DNA from 3 places in the Microbulbifer sp. 2205BS26-8 genome. Region 2 is predicted to be linked to each of the others. Evidence: predicted binding sites of a transcription regulator. Region 2 holds the regulator's gene; each other region holds the start of a gene.
What was found. The regulator LexA, encoded in region 2, represses DNA repair genes until DNA is damaged. The targets are predictions, from matches to a motif close to ACTGTNTNTANANACAGT.

Region 1: the regulator LexA is predicted to act here: its motif matches at 2,605-2,622, upstream of recA (recombinase RecA).
Region 3: the regulator LexA is predicted to act here: its motif matches at 1,476-1,493, upstream of uvrD (DNA helicase II).

The regions. Positions count from the first base shown of each region.
Region 1 covers NZ_JAVAMR010000027.1:27,077-31,295, reverse strand. The annotation lists gene Q5Y71_RS10590 (aminotransferase class I/II-fold pyridoxal phosphate-dependent enzyme) at 1-927, shown strand, start outside; gene Q5Y71_RS10585 (SDR family NAD(P)-dependent oxidoreductase) at 959-1,699, shown strand; gene Q5Y71_RS10580 (CinA family protein) at 1,989-2,516, shown strand; gene recA (recombinase RecA) at 2,677-3,711, shown strand; gene Q5Y71_RS10570 (regulatory protein RecX) at 3,712-4,194, shown strand.
Region 2 covers NZ_JAVAMR010000005.1:35,998-40,216, forward strand. The annotation lists gene topA (type I DNA topoisomerase) at 1-973, shown strand, start outside; gene Q5Y71_RS02790 (DUF6586 family protein) at 970-1,464, shown strand; gene Q5Y71_RS02795 (hypothetical protein) at 1,568-1,825, shown strand; gene lexA (transcriptional repressor LexA) at 1,898-2,503, opposite strand; gene Q5Y71_RS02805 (TIGR00730 family Rossman fold protein) at 2,664-3,302, shown strand; gene Q5Y71_RS02810 (TetR/AcrR family transcriptional regulator) at 3,681-4,219, shown strand, end outside.
Region 3 covers NZ_JAVAMR010000016.1:10,844-15,062, forward strand. The annotation lists gene uvrD (DNA helicase II) at 1-1,442, opposite strand, end outside; gene hexR (transcriptional regulator HexR) at 1,582-2,436, shown strand; gene Q5Y71_RS07645 (multidrug effflux MFS transporter) at 2,567-3,811, shown strand; gene gstA (glutathione transferase GstA) at 3,821-4,219, opposite strand, start outside.

The DNA of each region.
Region 1 (4,219 bases), on a different contig from region 2:
ACCGCTCTGGAGTGCGGTGCCGACTATGTCACCCAGAGCACCCACAAGATGCTGTCGGCGTTCTCCCAGGCCAGCATGATCCACGTGCAGGATCCGGATTTCGACGAGTTTCGCTTCCGCGAAAACCTGAATATGCACGCCTCCACCAGCCCGCAGTACGCCATGATCGCCAGCCTTGATGTGGCGCGCAAACAGATGGCGATGGAGGGGTACGGCCGCCTCAGGCAGTGCCTGCAAATGGTGGAGACCCTGCGCCGCGCGGTCAACGAAACCGGAGTATTTCGCGCCCTGACCCTCGACGACCTGATCGCCGAGCCCCTGGCCGGTGACAATATCCGCCTGGACCCTACCAAGGTGACCATCGATATTTCCCGCAGTGGCTATTCCGGCAATGAAATGCAGATCAAACTGTTTGACCAGTACGGCATCCAGGTGGAGAAGACCACCTACAATACCATCACGGTGCTGGTCACCCTGGGCAGCACTGAGAGCAAGCTGCTGCGCCTGATACACGCCTTCAAGCAGTTGGCTGGAAACACCCACCGGCGGCGTATCCATGTAGGCACACCGCGGCGCCTGCCGGAGTTTACCCGCTTCACCTGCCTGCCGGCGGATGCCTATTTCGCCGAGACCGAGGAATTGCCGCTGATGGACAATGGCACAGAGGTCACACAAAACCTGATTGGCCGCACCAGTGCCGATGAGATTGTGCCCTATCCGCCGGGCATTCCCGTGCTGGTGCCGGGCCAGGAGATCTCCGCGCAGATAGTGCAGTTCCTGCAGCAGTTGTTACAGGGGCAGAACACCACGGAGATCCACGGCCTGATTTTCCGCTCCGACGAACCCATGCTGCGGGTGGTCAGGGCAGTATCGGCTGGTGAGGATGCGAAAGACAAAAAATCCACTGCCGGCAAGGCGGGCAGGTAAGCACAGGATTAAATCCGGCAGGGAGGCCGGTATGTTTGAGCAACCCAGAACCGTGTTGTTGGCGGGTGCCGGCGGCGGTATTGCAAAGGCCATCGGTGCCGAACTGGCCCGGCGCTCTGCCGGTATTACCCTGCTGACAGTGAGCCGCGACAAAGGAGAGCGGGTGCCCGGCCACACCGGCAAACGCCATCACCTGTCTGCTTCTCTCGATCAGGCCGATGCCATCGCTAGCATTGAACATTTTTTATGTGAATGTTCCACCCCCCCCAACTGGGTGATCAACTGCTGCGGGCTGCTGCACGACAAAACCCACGGGCCGGAAAAATCCCTCGACCAGTGCGACGATAACTGGCTGATGCAGTCCATACGCATCAATCTGCTTACCCATCTGCACCTGGCCCAGGCCCTGAACCGGCAACTCCAGCGCAGGCAGCCACTGTTGTGGGCCTCCCTGTCTGCCAGGGTGGGCAGTATCGGCGACAACCGTTTGGGTGGTTGGTATAGCTACCGCATCAGTAAGGCAGGATTGAATATGCTGATCAGGAATCTGTCTATTGAGTGGGGGCGCCGGTTGGAAAACAGCTGTGTGGTGGCGATTCACCCGGGCACAACCGATACACCGCTCTCCAAACCTTTTCAGACTAATCTTGCCCCCGGCAAGCTCTATAGCGCAGCATTGAGTGCGCGGCGCATGGTGGATGTGCTGGAACAACTTGGCCCCGCGGATAGCGGACAATTGCTGTTTTGGGATGGCAGCCAACTACCCTGGTGAAGAGGAGCGTATTCCTGCCCCTGTCTCTAAAAATACCACGCAAGTAACCGTGCACATGTCTGCCCCGGTAGCCTGCCTATAGTCTTTCTGGGTATGACCGGATTTCTGTCTGCCTATTCTGAGGTGGGCATTTTTGTTTTCCGAAAGGGCATTTGGACAGTGCCTGGCGGCTGTCGTGGTCAGTGGGTATTGAATATACAATAAGTCGGGTTGTCGCTATGGTATCTGTACGGGGGAAGTATCCCGGGCGGTTATTCTTCGGCCCGCCGGTTTAAATGGTAAGAACAAGATGGTGGATCATGGGGATATCACCCGGCTGGCTCGACAGCTGGGTGTGGCGTTGGAAAAACGCCGCTGGCGGGTAACTACGGCGGAATCCTGCACGGGGGGGGCGGTTGCTGCGGCAATCACATCGGTGGCGGGAGCCTCCAACTGGTTCGACGGAGCGATTGTCAGTTACGCTAATCGTATCAAGCACAGTGTACTGGGCGTGGATGCCAGGGATCTGAAGTTATTTGGCGCTGTCAGTGAGCCGGTGGCTCGGCAGATGGCCTGTGGAGTGCTGGCGATGATGGATGCCAATCTGGCTGTTGCGGTCAGTGGTATCGCCGGCCCCGATGGTGGCACCGAAGAGAAACCCGTGGGCACGGTTTGGATTGCCTGGGCCCACGCAGAGGGACAGGAGCCGGTTCAGATCGATGCCAGCTGTTTCCACTTCCGGGGAGATCGCTCTGCCGTACAGGCGCAGACAGTGGTAGAGGCGATCAGGGGTATGCTGTCCGTACTGGATGAGCACCTGTACCCAGGATGTCTCTAAAGCCAATCCGAATAGCCGGCTGTAGGTGTCTGCGCCCTTGAAAAACCCCCTCCACAGAATAATCGCTGGACCAGGTCATTGGGCAAAGACTGGTTGCCTATACAGTAATCCTTCGTTAAGCTTGCCACCAATCAACACGGTTCGAAATACGGGAATGATCATGGATTCCAACAAAGACAAGGCTTTGAGGGCGGCGCTGTCGCAGATCGAACGCCAGTTTGGCAAGGGCACAGTGATGCGCATGGGGGACAAGGAGCGGGAGCGCATTCCGGCGATCTCCACCGGCTCCCTCGGCCTGGACGTAGCCCTGGGCATTGGCGGCCTGCCGCGCGGTCGTATTGTGGAAATCTATGGCCCGGAGTCCTCCGGTAAAACCACCCTGACGCTGCAGGTGATTGCCGAAGCCCAGCGCGGTGGGGGCACCTGTGCGTTTGTGGATGCGGAACACGCCCTTGATCCCATCTATGCTGAGAAACTCGGCGTCAATGTCGATGAGTTGATTGTGTCCCAGCCGGATACCGGTGAACAGGCTCTGGAAGTGGCGGATATGCTCGTGCGCTCCGGTGCTGTGGATGTATTGGTGGTGGACTCTGTGGCGGCCCTGACGCCACGCGCCGAGATCGAAGGCGAAATGGGGGATGCACACGTTGGCCTGCAGGCCCGCCTGATGTCCCAGGCCCTGCGCAAGCTCACCGCCAATATCAAGAACACCAACACCCTGTGTGTTTTTATTAACCAGATCCGCATGAAGATCGGCGTGATGTTCGGTTCCCCGGAAACCACCACCGGGGGCAACGCGCTCAAGTTCTACTCCTCTGTGCGGCTGGATATCCGCCGCATCGGCTCTGTAAAAGACGGCGATGAAGTGGTGGGTAACGAAACCCGTGTGAAGGTGGTGAAGAACAAGGTGGCGCCGCCGTTCAAGCAGACCGAGTTTCAGATTCTGTACGGCGAAGGCATTAACCTGATTGGCGAGATAGTCGATTACGGCGTTAAGCTGGGCCTGGTGGACAAGGCAGGTGCCTGGTACAGCTATAAGGGCGACAAAATTGGCCAGGGCAAGGCCAATGCCTCCCGATTCCTGCGCGAGAATCCGGACATCCGCCGTGAGATCGAAGAGCAGTTGCGCGCACAACTGCTGGGCGATCTGATCCCAGCCGGCGCTGAAGAGACTGCGGAACTTCCGCAGGAGTAAATGCCGTATTCCAAACAGGGGGTTTCCGCCAATTTTCCGCAAGCATTGCTCGATGCGGCGCTTGCCCTATTGGCCCGCCGCGAGTATTCCCGCCTGGAATTGCGGCGGAAGCTGACGGGTCGATTTCCCGATGCCGATTTCGATGCACTGTTCGAATACCTGCAAAGGCACAATTACCAGTCGGACCGGCGTTTCGCTCAGGTCTTTGTCCGGTCGTGGGTCCAGCGCGGCCAGGGGCCCCTGCGCATTAGCCGGGAACTGCAACAGCGTGGCATTGCGGGGGATCTGGCGTCCGGTGCCCTGGCGCAGGCCGAGGTGGACTGGTTTGCGTTCGCACAGGAACAGCTGCAGCGAAAATATTCCGTCCACATCGGTGCGATGCCGCCGGACCAGCGGGCGAAGGAGTATGCACGGCGCCAGCGTTATCTGGCCTATCGCGGTTTTCCGGCAGAGGTGATTCATTGGGTGCTGGGTGATCAATAACCACACAGTTTTCCTGTTGCCCGAT
Region 2 (4,219 bases):
GAAACAGTTACTCGATGAGTTCTATCGGGACTTCTCCGCTCGTCTGGAAAAGGCGCAGTCTACCGATAAGGGCATGCGTCGCAATACCCCGACTGACACGGATATTACCTGTAGCAGGTGCGGACGCCATATGCAAATTCGCACGGGTTCCACCGGGGTATTCCTGGGCTGTTCCGGTTATGCTCTGCCCCCCAAGGAGCGCTGCGTCAATACCATGAACCTGGTATCTGGCGATGAGGCGGTGGATGCGGACACAGATGAGGAAGCGGAATCCCGCCTTTTGCGCGAGAAGCGCCGTTGCGCCAAATGTGGCACGGCCATGGACAGCTACCTGCTGGATGAGCACCGCAAGCTCCACATCTGTGGCAACAATCCAGATTGCAGCGGTTATGCAATTGAGCAGGGCACCTTTAAGATCAAAGGGTACGATGGCCCGGTGATCGAGTGTGACAAGTGCGGCAGTGACATGCAACTGAAGTCTGGTCGTTTTGGTAAGTACTTTGGCTGTACCAATGAAGCTTGTAAAAACACCCGTAAGTTATTGAAAAATGGCCAGCCGGCGCCGCCGAAAATGGACCCGGTGCCCATGCCGGAGCTGGCGTGCTTGAAAGTGGATGACCACTATATTCTGCGCGACGGTGCCACCGGGCTTTTCCTGGCCGCCAGTCAGTTCCCTAAAAAACGCGAAACACGCGCCCCCCTGGTCAAAGAGTTGCTGCCTCACCAGAGCGAAATCGACCCCAAGTACAGCTTCCTTTTCTCTGCCCCGCTCAAAGACAACGAGGGGCGGGACACGGTGGTGCGTTTCAGTCGCAAGATGCAGCAGCAATATGTGCAGTCTGAGGAGGGGGGCAAAGCGACAGGATGGCGTGCTTTCTATCGCGAGGGCACTTGGCAGGTCGAGCCCGGTGATAAAAGCACCGCTGCCAAACGTAAACCCCCGCGCAAGAAAGCCGCTCAAGGCAGTCAATGACGAATCTCTATACGGGTCTGGTTGTCTCTGCGCTGCGCAAATGCCAGCTGTTGTTACAGTTGTCTGGTGAATCTGCCTTGCAAAACAGGGCCCTGCAAGAGGCAGCCCTGTTTCAGTTGTGGAAAGCCTACAAGGCTTACCTCGCTGAGCTGGCAAATGAATTGCAATTGGGTTTCGAGCCCGAGTCATTGCAAGTAATCCTGGATAGTCTCAAGAGCCGGGGAGTGGTCAGTAGTGAGGCCAGGGAATTATCCTTGCTCTATGCTGATCCAGATAGCTGGTTAAGCAAGCTGCTTCAAGGCTGGAGAAAGCTGCAGCAGCTTGCTCCCACACCCACAATGGAATCCGCGCGGAAAGAGGCAAACCTGATCCCACTGCGCAGTATGGCCGCCCCCACATCCGGTGCGCTTTCTGCTGAAATTCTGCTGAAGTGGCATGGTGCTCTGAGAGAATTGGTGCGCAGGCAGCGTGCCAGTTTGGAGGAGTGTTAAGTGTACCTGTGTACCATTTGCTTCGCTTGCCTGCGCCCACTGAAACTTATAAATAGCCTGTGTTACACTGGGCGCAAATTGATTTGTGGTGAAGGAAAAGCAAATGTCCTCCGAAACTTATGAGATTATCGAACTGGCCAATGGCGATGTGGCTTTGCGTCGCAGCGGCCACAAGGAGGACCCTCTGGTGAGTATTCATTTCTCAGCCGAGAGTCTCCAGTTTATGAGAAAACACAAGGTGGCTATTGCCCGGGCTATGCTGGAAGCGGGCATTGAGGCTGTACACAATCTGGATGAGCTGGAGCCGGGTTACTTTGAGGAAGACGAGGAATCACTGCTGGCTAACCATACGATCCATTGATCGAGGGGTTATCCCGGAGAGGTTTCAACAGCGGCCAACGGCCGCTGTTTTTCGTATTAAGGCGTGATCAAATCAAGGGGTTTGGCGAATGACGCCCACCGCCAGCCCTTCAATCACAAAGTGGTTGTCCCGCATATCCACCTGAATGATGTCGAAATCATCATTTTCAGGCAGTAACTGCACCGCCGCCTGGTTGCCTTTGCGGCGGAAACGTTTCACGGTGACCTCCTCGTCAATACGTGCCACAACAATCTGCCCATTCCTGACCTGCTCGGTTTTCTGTACCGCGAGCAGATCCCCGTCGAGTATGCCCGCATCGCGCATACTCATCCCGTGTACCCGGAGCAGGTAGTCTGCCGGCGGGCGAAAGAAGTTGGCAGGAAGGTCGCAATAGTCCTCGATGTGTTCTGCCGCGAGAACGGGGTGACCTGCGGCAACGCGACCAATGATGGGAAGGCCGGATTGGTGGTCGGGAATCCGAATGCCGCGGGAAGCGCCGGCGACCATCTCAATGGCTCCTTTGCGCGCCAGGGCCTTCAGGTGCTCTTCTGCGGCATTGGGTGACCGGAAGCCCAGCTCCTGGGCAATTTCCGCCCGGGTTGGCGGATAACCTGTTTCTTCCAAATAGGTTTTGATCAGCTCTAGTACTTGGGTTTGTCGGGCAGTGAGATTGGTCATGGGATTACCTAATATTCTGTATTTTTATACAGTTGCTGGGATTATATACAGAATTGATGTATATGCAATCCCAATGCACCCCCGCTGTATATGCTGCTACATTGGTTATGAAAACTGGGAATGAAACACGCTTGTTGAAAGGCCTGACAGAGAGGGAACGATGCTGGATGCAAAAATGGCTGAGGCATGGCGGGTGCTGCGCATACAGTCGGAGTTGGTAGATGGCATTGAACGTCTGATCGCACTTAGTGGCGCGGTTACGGTTTTTGGGGGCGCGCGCTTTACCGAGAGTAGTCCCGAGTACCGGCAAGGTGTGAAGCTCGGTGAGTTATTGGCCGCAGAGGGTATTTCGGTAATCACCGGTGGGGGACCGGGTTTGATGGAGGCGTGTAATCGCGGAGCTTTTGCCCTGCCGGGCACTTCAATTGGGTTGAACATTGAGCTTCCTTTTGAGCAGACAGCCAACCCGTATCAGGATATCAGTTTAAATTTCCGTTATTTCTTTGTGCGTAAATTTATGTTTGTCAAACACGCTGTGGGCTTTGTGGGTCTGCCGGGGGGCTACGGTACTTTGGATGAATTGTTTGAGGCATTAACTTTGGTTCAGACACAAAAAGTGCGACGGTTTCCCATTGTATTAGTGGATAGAAACTACTGGCGTGGTCTCTACAACTGGCTGGTGGATACGGTCTTGGAGCGAGATTGCATTGATGCAGGCGATCTGGATTTATTCCACATCGTGGAAACGGTAGAGGAGGCGGCAGACCTGATACTGCAATTTATGCGGCCCCAGGAGTAAGCAGAATTTTTCCCGTGTGTCGCGCCTGCCTCCATCTCGTATTTTAACCGGCAAACAAAGCGTCGCATTTAAAAAACAGCGCAATTGAACTGGCTGCTTTTGTGACTCGCGCCGGCCCGGAGCTGCTGGCTGCGCCGCTTGTATTGCAATGACCCGGCAATGTATGCCACGACCGGGTTAGCGATAACTGAGCAAACCATACTTCTTCCAAAGGAGCGGTCTTTATCGACAACGTGCTCCCAACCGCTACCCCCTCCTGATCACAGCCTCAATGATTGATCGGGATATGGGAGTAGAATAGGGTGTCGACAGACCGGCGGTGGAGTGTGCTAGTCTGGCCAGAATCAAACACCTGTTTTAAATCCTGGTTGACTGCTTATGAGCCATACGGACACCGTTATCCGCATACTGGACGCCGCAGAGATCCTGTTTTCGGAGCGCGGCTTTACCGAGACATCCTTAAGGACAATCACCAGCACGGCCGGGGTCAACCTGGCCGCCGTCAATTATCATTTTGGTTCAAAGAAGGCATTGATTCAGGCGGTGTTTGAACGTTTTTTAACCCCGTTCACCTGCGCGCTGGAGTCAGAACTGGACGGGTGTGCTGCATCTGGTCGACACCTGCGTGTGGAAGACCTGCTGGGGAGTCTCTACCGGGTGGGGCTCGGCAGCCTCGGCGAACATGGTCGCGATCCCCAGCGTTTCATGCGCCTTTTAGGGTTGGCCTATACGCAGTTCCAGGGGCATTTGCGCCGTTTTATCGTGTCCCGGTATGGCGATAGCTACCGCCGTTTTGCCGGTCTGCTGGCAGAGGCCCTCCCCGGGATAGACCCTGTCACCTTCTACTGGCGCCTGTACTTCATGCTGGGTGCAACCATCTTTACGCTGTCGAGTTTCGATGCCATAGAGGCTATCCT
Region 3 (4,219 bases), on a different contig from region 2:
GCAATTGCATCCAGCTTTTTGTCTTCGGCATTGGCGGCCAGCCGGTTAATTAAATCCTGAAATCCCTGCAGGGCATTGCCAGCACGGGCGGCGAGCACCCGCTGCTGCAACATCATCTTGGCCGCCTGCCACAGGGAGCAGCCCTGCTCGCGGGCGAAGGTGCGCACCATCTCCACGGTGCGCGCGCCTATTCCGCGTGCGGGCGTGTTCACCACCCGCTCGAAGGCGGTGTCGTCGTTGCGGTTGGCGATCAGGCGCAGGTAGGACAGCGCATTCTTGATTTCCAGGCGTTCGTAGAAGCGCTGGCCACCGTAAATGCGATAGGGGACCTGCTCGCGCAGGAGCCCCTCTTCCAGTACTCGCGACTGGGCGTTGGAGCGATACAACACGGCGATACTGTCCCGCCGGTTGCCGTCGCGCACCCAGTCTTTTATACGATCGACAATAAAACGCGCCTCATCCTGTTCGTTGTAGGCGGCGTAGACGGAGATGGGTTCCCCCTCTTCGCCATTGGTCCACAGCGCCTTGCCAAGGCGACCGCGGTTGTGGGCGATCACTGCGTTGGCGGCGTCGAGGATACGGGCGGTGGAGCGGTAATTCTGTTCCAGGCGCACTGTCTGCACACCGCGCAGGTCTGTGGAAAAGTGCTGGATATTCTCGATCCTGGCGCCGCGCCAACCGTAGATAGACTGGTCGTCGTCGCCAACCGCAGTGATATAGCTCTCTTCACCGGCCAGCAGGCGCAGCCAGGCATATTGAATCGCGTTGGTATCCTGAAACTCGTCCACCAGGATAAAGGGGAAGCGCTGGCGATAGTGGGCGAGGATATTGTCATTGTTCAGCCACAATTCGTGGGCGCGCAGCAACAATTCGCCGAAATCCACCAACCCACCACGCTGGCAGGCCACCTTGTAGGCAGCGTAAATGCGCACCATGGTCTGCAGCCAGGGGTCGGCACCGGCATCGATATACTGAGGGCGCAACCCCTCGTCCTTTTGCGCACCGATCCACCACTGGGTTTCGCGCACCGGCCATTTTTTCTCGTCCAGACCCAGATCCGCCTGCACCCGCTTGAGCAGGCGCAGCTGGTCGTCGGCATCGAGTATCTGGAAGTTTTGCGGCAGTTTGGCCTCCTGCCAGTGGGCCTTGAGGAGGCGGTGGGCGAGGCCGTGGAAAGTGCCCACCCACATGCCGAAGGTATTCACCCCCAGCAGTGCTTCGATACGGGCACGCATCTCCAGCGCCGCTTTATTGGTGAAGGTCACCGCCATAATGGCGTAGGGCGAGGCCCCCTCCACCCGCATCAGCCAGGCGATGCGGTGAACCAATACGCGGGTTTTGCCCGAACCGGCCCCGGCCAGCACCAATTGATTGCCGGGTGCCGCGGATACCGCCTCGCGCTGTGCGTCGTTGAGGGGGTCTAGAATCTGAGATACGTCCATAGGCGAGCATTGTACCAGAGCTTGTGTGCAAGACCTGTGTATATACACAGGATTTAGCCAAAATTAACCACACAAAGCCGCTCGCCAGCGATGCGCGCAGGGGCTACACTGCGCCATCTGACATTGCGAAGGAAGTCCTGTGAAACCGGCGGAAGTCACGCAAAGAATCAGCGAACAGCTCTCCTCCATGCGCAAATCCGAGCGCAAGGTAGCGGAGTATATTCTCGCCAATCCCGGCGAAATTATCCATATGCGTATCGTCGACCTGGCCACAGAGGCCCAGGTCAGTGAACCCACCGTGGTGCGCTTCTGCCGCGCGGTGGGCTGCTCGGGTTTTCAGGAGTTCAAGCTGAACCTGGCCCAGCAACTGGCCTCCAGTCCCAGCTTTGGTCAGATTGCGGTGACCGAGACGGACACCATTGCCGAATACAAGCGCAAGGTGTTTGACTCCACCGTGGATACCCTGCTCATGGTCCGGGACAGAATAGACAACCGCGCTCTGGAAGCTGCGGTAACTGCCATGGCCGCTACCCGGCGGGTCGAATTTTTTGGCTTTGGGGCCTCCGGCGCCGTCGCTGCCGATGCCCAGCACAAATTCTTTCGCCTGCAACTGGCCACCGCTGCACACTCCGATCACCATATCCAGAATATGTCGGCCATGTCCATGGAGCCCGGCGACGTGGTGGTGGCGATCTCCCAGAGCGGGCGCACCAAGGCGCTGTTGCGCTCAATGAATATGGCGAAGAAACAGGGGGCCCTGGTTGTGGGCCTGGCTCCCAGCGGCTCACCGGTAGCACAAGAGGCCAGTATCCCGCTGGAAGTGGATGTGGAAGAGGACATCGAGATCTACACGCCGCTGTCCTCGCGTATTGCCCATCTGGTGGTGATTGATGTACTCGCCATCGGTGTGGCACAGCGCAAGGGACCGCAGCTGCAAAAACATCTTTTGAAACTGAAGCAGGGCCTTTACACCCTGCGGGAAGACAAACACTGAATCCGGGTGTATTGCTGCGCCTTCACGGGGATAATAGACACACCACCTGACATAGCTTGCGCCCGGAGGCCATGTTCAGGGCAACTTGCCCCCGGGATTGCCCGCACCAAGCCTTACCAGAGCACAATCAATGACCACTGCATCAACCGCTGAACAAAAAGCCCCACGCTGGCTGGTGGTGTGGCTGGCAGCCCTCGTTTCACTGACCCCCTTCTCCATCGACAGCTACCTGCCGGCAATTCCCGCCATGGCCGCGGCGCTGGAGTCCGATGTGGCGCAGGTCCAGTACTCGGTTTCCAGTTTTTTGCTCGGCTTTGCCCTGGGGCAACTGTGTGGCGGCCCACTGTCGGACCGCTGGGGGCGGCGACTGGTGGGTACCATTGGCCTCATCATCTATATCGTCACATCGCTGCTGGTGCTGTTCGCGGACCATGTGGGCCAACTGATTAGCCTGCGCTTTCTACAGGCTATTGGCGGTGGTTTTGCCACAGTGATCTGTGCCGCCATCGTGCGCGATCTACACAGCGGCCGCGAGGCCGCCAAGATTATCTCAATCATCAGCACCATGATGCTGACGGCGCCCCTGATTGCGCCATTGATCGGCTCGCTTTTGCTGGAAGTGGGCGGCTGGCAGAGTATTTTTGTTTTTCTGCTGCTGTACGCCATGGCCATGCTGCTGCTGGTCCACCGGCTGCTGCCGGAAACCGTGCCGCGCTTCACCCGGGCCCGGCGCCAGCGGATGCCGCTGGGCTCCCTGATAGCCAGTTACGCTGTGGTACTGCGCAACCGCCGCGCCCTCGGGTTTCTCGCCGCCCAGGCCTGTGTCAGTGGCTCGATGTTTATTTACATCACCACGGCGCCTTTCGTTTTTATGGAGTATTTCAATATTGGCGCCAACCAGTTTCCGCTGTTTTTCGGCGCCTGTATCCTCGGGTTGATTGTGATGGTGCAGGTGAACATCCGCCTGCTCAACCTGTTTCAGCCGCGCTCAATTTTTCTGGCGGGTATTACACTTCAGCTTCTCGGCTGCGGCCTGCTGCTGCTGTGCACCCTGACCGGTATCCGGGAATTGCTCCTATGGATGGTGCCTTTGGTACTGGTTATCAGCTGTATCGGCATCATCGCACCAAACGCCGCCGCCTGTTACCTGGAATTTTTTCCCAAGGTAAGCGGCAGCGCCAATGCCCTCTACGGCGCTGCGATCTTTATTACCGGTGGTGTGCTGGGCGGGCTGGTGAGCAGTCTGCACACCGGCACACTGACCCCCATCGCCGCGTCGATGTTTGCCTCGGCACTGGTGGCACTGTTGAGTGCTGTTGTTGTCGCCAAAGCGCGCCAACCCATTGAACCGATCCATCGCCTCACCCTGCGCTGAGGTGGCCAGTCAGGCACTTTTGCCGTTTTCCTCCTCAAGGGCCCGTTGCACCTCTGGCCGCTCCGCCATGCGCTTTTTGAATGATTGCAATCGCGGCCAGCGCGACATATCAAATTGCAAAGACTCCAACCAGGTGGACAGGACATACAGATAGGCATCCGGCACGGTGAACTCCCCTCCCATCAGATAGCCTTTATCCAGGTGCTTCTCGATATAGTCAAAACGCCGGATCAGATTTTCACGGGCACGTTGCTGTTCTTCCTCGGGACCGTTCCAGAACAGGGGCTTAAACAGTTCATGCACTTCTGCACTCAGGAAGTTGAGCCACTCGAGCATGCGGTAGTGGGCGAGAGTGCCCACAGGTGGCACCAGATTGGCATCGGGTTTTTGTTCGGCCAAAAACTGCAC